2 regions of the Flavobacterium erigeronis genome follow, and region 2 is predicted to be linked to the other one. Evidence: riboswitches for the same ligand, from Rfam matches in the RefSeq annotation. Region 2 holds a riboswitch; the other holds the start of a gene.
What was found. A riboswitch is a leader RNA that binds a small molecule or an ion and turns the genes downstream of it on or off. The one in region 2 is predicted to bind S-adenosylmethionine.
Positions count from the first base shown of each region.

Region 1 (3,173 bases), on a different contig from region 2:
ATAGAATTTCGTTTAAAAAATGGAAGCACAGGCGAGTATCGCTGGTTTTTGAGTAAAGCGCTTCCGATTAGAGATAAAGAGGGAATAATTACGAATTGGTTTGGTACGTGTACCGATATCCATGAGCAAAAATCTATTACCGAAAAATTAGAAATTTTGGTAGCAGACCGCACCAAAGAATTGCAAAGATCGAATGATGATTTACAGCAGTTTGCGCACGTTGCTTCGCACGATTTAAAAGAACCTGTCCGAAAAATAAAAACTTTTGTAAGCCGTCTAGAAGATCACTTAGAAGGGAAACTAGACGAATCGGCATCCAAATATATTGAGAGAGTTCACGTTGCGGCTGACCGTATGTTTAATATGATTGATGGCGTGCTGGCGTATTCTAAAATCAATGCCGATTCGCAAAAAGCAACAATGGTCGATTTAAATGAAGTCATTAAAAATATAGAAACCGATCTCGAAATTGCACTTCAAAAAACAGGCGGTAAAATTTATTATGAAGAACTTCCAGTTTTGGAAGGAGCTTTGGTATTATTGTATCAGCTTTTCTATAATCTGATTAACAATTCCATTAAATTTGCTAGAGAAAATACGCCTTCGCAAATTACGGTTACAGCGACTGAAAAGACGGAAGACGGCAACAGAATTGCAATAATTACTGTAGAAGATAACGGAATTGGTTTTGACCTCGATCAGACTGGACGTATTTTTGAAACTTTTACCCGCCTAAATTCTAAAGACCGTTACGAAGGAACTGGCTTAGGTTTATCGCTGTGTAAAAAAATAGCAGAACGTCATGGAGGAAATATTACCGCAACAGGAATTGCCAATAAAGGAGCTGTTTTTATTGTTACATTGCCATTTGAACAAAAAGAAAAAGACATTTAATTATGAGTAAAAAGATAATTTTATTAGCTGATGATGACAGAGACGATACAGAAATGTTTTGTGAAGCTCTGGCTGATATCGATGAAAATATTATTTGTCATTGTGCTGAAAATGGTGATAAAGCACTAAAAATGCTTAAAAACGAAGATAAAATTCCAGGTGTTGTTTTTCTAGATTTAAATATGCCCATTCTAAATGGCTGGGAATGTTTGAAAGAATTAAAAGCAGATGAGCGCTATAAAGAAATCCCTGTAATTATGATTTCTACTTCTTCGCATAAAAATGATATGGACACAGCAGCAAATCTTGGCGCTGTCTGTTATTTTGTAAAGCCAAATAATTTTAACGATTTAAAACAAGTGCTTCAATTTATTACTTCTAATCTCGAAAAAGGATTAAAAGAAGCGCTTCCAACTCTCGAAAAAAATAAATACTTGCATGTTTTTTCTTTTTAAATGAGTAAAACGTCTGAATTTCTTTTATAAAAAAGGGATCATAACAAAAAATAACTTTGTTTTAATTTGTTGTTTTTCAGTTGCTAAAGTATGCTGAAAGAGTTTTTAAATAAATTTTACAAAAAAACACAATTTAAACTATACTAGTTCGGTAGAATTAATATATATTTGTAATGCAGAAAATTTATATAATGATACTTATCCAGAAAGACTGAGGGAATAGGCCCATTGATGTCTTAGCAACCTGTTGCCGAATAAGGTGCTAAATCCTTCCGCTGTGTGCGGGCAGATAAGAAAGATTTCTCCGTAAATCTGTTTAAGATCATAATGTTAATCTTTAATTTTTTTTAAATGAAAGCAGAATCCATTTTGTACGCGAGTTACGAGCTTTTGAATTTAATTTTCGAAGAAAACAGCTTTGCCTTTTTCTGAATGAGAAAATTCTAGTTCCACGAGATTCTTTCTTTAATCATATCGCTAATGGCTTTTGTCATTGGCCTGAAATTCTTTTGTCTAATCTAAAAACTAAAAATAAAATGAAAAAAATACTATTAGGTTTTGCTTTGCTTCTGGGTGCTTTTCAAACTCAAGCGCAGGGAAATAATTTACAGTTAAAAGGAACTGTTGTCGATACTTTGGCGCAATATGTCTACTTGCAGAAGTTTCACAATAAAATGTTTACGACAATTGATTCGGCAAAAGTAAAAGACGGAAATTTTAGTTTTAAAACTAAAGTAAAAACCCCAGAATTATACGGTTTAAGCGTCAATACCGAAAGTTCGCCATTGTATATTTTTCTAGAAAAAGACCCAATTACAGTAAAATTAAATCCGAAGAAATATTATACCGCTTCAGTTGTTGCAGGTTCGGCCTCTCAAGACTTGTTCGAAACTTATAAAAAAACGAAAGATGTCGAAATCAGCAAATTCATAACAGAACATCCAAAATCTATAGTTTCGGCTTATGTGCTGTACAGAAACTGGTCGTACAGATTAACGCCAGAACAGATTACGCAAAATATTGCTTTATTAGATAAAAGTCTTCAAAATACCACTTACGTGAAAGAATTAAAAGAACTGGTTACCGTTTTAGACGGATTAGCGGTCGGTAAAAAAGCCCCTGATTTTACAGCCAATGATCCTGAAGGAAAACCAGTTCGCCTTTATGAAAACTTAAAAGGCTACACTTTGGTCGATTTTTGGGCTTCTTGGTGTGGACCATGCAGAAAAGAGAATCCGAATATTGTAGCGGCTTACAAAGAATTTCACGACAAAGGATTCAATATTGTGGCAATCTCTTTAGATAAAAAGAAAGAAAATTGGATTAAAGGAATTAAAGACGACAATCTAACTTGGACACACGTTTCGGATTTGCTTTTCTGGAACAGTGCCGTTGCCAAATTATACGGAGTAAGAGCCATTCCGGGAAATTATTTAATCGATTCTAAAGGAATAATCGTTGCCAAAAACCTGCACGGAGAAGAATTGCAAACTACGTTAAAAACACTTTTAGAGAATAAAATTTAAGACCCAATCTTGTCATTCCTGAGGAACGAGGAATCACACTAGAGAATCCATATAGAAAGTCGCTAATCTTTGTCGAGTTGCGTGTGAGATTCCTCGTTCCTCAGGAATGACAAAAATTGGAGTGAACAATACAACAATACAATTTAGTTAATTTAAAAAATGTAAAGGATATGAATGCTATTGAGCCAACAGTAAAACCAACAGAACCGGAGTGTTACTTTTCTAAGTTTAGAGAGAACACGGTAGGAATTAATCATACTTTCGAATCGGTTTATGGAGAACAAAATTTAGTATACGC
Region 1 is NZ_JBSKGP010000010.1:159,304-162,476, forward strand. It holds gene ACWA1F_RS19400 (PAS domain-containing sensor histidine kinase) at 1-894, shown strand, start outside; gene ACWA1F_RS19405 (response regulator) at 897-1,349, shown strand; SAM riboswitch class I at 1,545-1,645, shown strand; gene ACWA1F_RS19410 (redoxin domain-containing protein) at 1,886-2,875, shown strand; gene ACWA1F_RS19415 (aminotransferase class V-fold PLP-dependent enzyme) at 3,046-3,173, shown strand, end outside.
Region 1: another riboswitch for S-adenosylmethionine. It lies ahead of ACWA1F_RS19410 (redoxin domain-containing protein); the one in region 2 lies ahead of ACWA1F_RS00770 (homocysteine S-methyltransferase family protein).

Region 2 (3,173 bases):
CAAACAATGCCACATTTAATACATCAGCTTCATTTGCATATACAATCCCTTTTAACTTTTGCGTAATATCTTTAGGAATCAAATTTTCTTTTATGGCATCTGTATGAATCCGATAATTGATTTTAGATAATTCTCTACTTAAATTCCAATTTAATGACAAACGACTATTTTCATCTCCTTTTAATCGTTGATAATCCTTAATAATATATAATTTAAACTCTGCTGAGACCCAAGATGCAAATTCAAAAGCAATATCTTTATGTGCAAAAGTCCCTCCATATCTACCTGATTTTGAAACAAGACCGATTGCATTTGTTGTAGTTATCCATTTTTGAGGAGATAATGTAAAGGCATTTGTTCCTGCTTCGTTTTTAAACCTATCGAATTCGATAGGTTTAAAATTAGAATTATTTAATTGCTCCCATAAGCCTATAAAAAGTATGGTATCCTTACTTCTAAGCCAATTATTTATGACAATAAAAGCATCATCTGGATTTTTAAATTTTGCAATATCAGTTAATGACAAATAATCATTATCATCTCCAAAATGTAAAACAGCTATTTCAGCGCCATTAGCATTTAATATTACTTTTTGTTTAATTTTTTCCATAAATACTTTAACATCATCAATTTCATTACTGTTTTGTTTATTCTTAATCAAATATAGATTACGCAAAAACCGGTGCCACTCTCGGCTTATAATCCTTCGCAACTTCAGCCATTAATCGGATATGATCTGGAGTTGTTCCGCAACAACCTCCAATGATATTGATTAAATTATCATCTAGATATTCTTTAATGAAAACCTGAGTTTGTTCTGGCGTTTCATCGTATTGTCCGAACGCATTTGGTAATCCTGCGTTGGGATGTGCCGAAACGTTAAACTGTGTATGTTGTGACAATGTTTTTAAATACGGTTTCAATAAATCGGCTCCTAAAGCGCAATTGAAACCAACGCTCAATAACGGAATATGTGAAACTGAAATCAAAAACGCTTCAACTGTCTGCCCAGAAAGTGTTCTTCCTGAAGCATCTGTAATCGTTCCTGAAACCATAATTGGCACATCGATATTGCGTTCGTCTTTTACTTCTTCAATGGCGAAAAGTGCTGCTTTTGCATTTAAGGTATCGAAAATCGTTTCTACTAAAAGTAAATCGCAACCTCCGTCTAGTAAAGCTTCAACTTGTTGTTTGTAAGCAATTCTTAAATCGTCAAATGTTACGGCTCTGTAACCTGGATCGTTTACGTCTGGTGACATACTTGCTGTACGGTTTGTCGGCCCGATTGAACCAGCTACGAAACGTGGTTTTGCAGGATTTTTAGCTGTGAATTCGTCGGCTACTTCACGGGCGATTCTTGCCGATTCGTAGTTTAATTCGTAAACCAAATCTTCCATGAAATAATCGGCCATACCGATTGTAGTTCCTGAGAATGTATTGGTTTCTACAATATCTGCTCCTGCTTCGTAATATGCAGCGTGTACAGCACGTATTGCATGTGGCTGTGTAAGTGATAATAAATCGTTATTTCCTTTTAACGGATGTGGAAAGTCTTTGAAACGTTCGCCACGGAAATCTTCTTCTGAGAAATTGTAACGTTGTAACATCGTTCCCATTGCTCCATCAAGGATCAGGATTCTTTCTTTTATTGCTTGTTGTATTGTTGACATATTTCTTATTTGTTAGCTGCTAAGACACTAAGGCGCTAAGTTGCTAAGCTTTTTTTAATTCTACTTCCGATTTTAAACCCGGCAGGTTCTAAAAACCTGTCGGGTTTATTAGTTATGTTGATTTTTTGTTTCTAAAAGTTCACAATTGATGGCTTTTTAGCCCCGATGGGAGCAAATATCCTTTTATTCTGGGGTTCAGAATAAAAGATATTGCGGACAGCGGGAACTAATGACGGCAAAAATGCGCCAATGATTCGCTCCTTTCACTAAAAATTATTTCAGTGAAATTATGTTGTAATGTTGTCAGGAAAAGTTTTGAGAAATACTGCTTGTATTTGTGTTATCTATCTTAGTTACTGTATTTACAGTATAAAGTAGAATTTAGCACCTTCTTTATGGTAAAGGGTTGCTAAGGTTTCATTGGGTCTATCCCTCCGCCTTTCGTGATAACTTTCAATAAAATTATGAACGCTGCAAAGTAACGACATAAAGGCGGTAATTGCAAGTTTTTTTTAAGATTCTGAGCTGCTAAGGTTCTGAGGTTCTAAGTTTTTTTGTAAAGCGACTAAGTTGCTAAGCTACAAAGGTTCAAAGGTTAAAAACGAAAAGCTCAAACTTATAAATAAAGTTTGAGCTTTTGTCTATTTTTTTGCTGTCGACTCAATAAATTTGAGTGTATTGTTCTTTTATCAGAAAGCTTTTTAAAAACTTCTGTCCCAATTAAGAAATGTGTCCATGACTTCTTGATGATCTGTAAATTCATTATCTGTCATTTTCATTTCATTGTCATTTTTTGACTTTTCTTCGAGTAGTGTTTCTTCATCCCATTTGCTCATAGTAGATAATTTTTAATACATTCTTAAAGTTAGTACTTTATATTGATTCTTCAAAATATTATTTTACAATGCAAAGCTAGTATCTCATTATGTCGGGTCAAAGGAAATAAGATTAAGTTAATGTGATGTTTTTTTAAGCTTCTGAGGCGCTAAGGTTCTAAGAAAGCTTAAAAGTCTATATTTGATTTGCATTATAAACACAAGATTGTAGAACATTGCCCACGGTTTCAACCGTGGGATGCGTTTTGTAATTTTATACGGCGTGATTTGCATTGCGTACCCACGGTTGAAACCGTGGGCAATGTTTGAATTTGATTGTTTAATATATGCTCTTGAAGAGAATAATATTTATAGAAAATATTTTAACCATCCGATAAAAAGCTTCAGCAGAGCGACACATATTTAGATAATATCGCTCTGCTGGAGCTATCTTAATGGGTATCCATTTCTGTTCTATAAATATGTCATCCCTCTGGGATTTTAAAATAAAAAGCCCAAACTTTTAAAAAGTTTGGGCTTGCTATATAAAAACCTTAGCGCCTTAGTATCTCAGCACCTCAGAAGCTTAGACTATCGCTTTCACAACCGCTTTTGGCGCTTCTTTACGAGTTCCATCGAAACCGTCTACTCCAGAAACTGTTGTATATTTCAATACGTATTTTTTACC
Region 2 is NZ_JBSKGP010000001.1:191,918-195,090, forward strand. It holds gene ACWA1F_RS00765 (KilA-N domain-containing protein) at 1-610, opposite strand, end outside; gene ACWA1F_RS00770 (homocysteine S-methyltransferase family protein) at 669-1,670, opposite strand; SAM riboswitch class I at 2,008-2,123, opposite strand; gene ACWA1F_RS00775 (hypothetical protein) at 2,372-2,506, opposite strand; gene ACWA1F_RS00780 (NAD(P)/FAD-dependent oxidoreductase) at 3,072-3,173, opposite strand, start outside.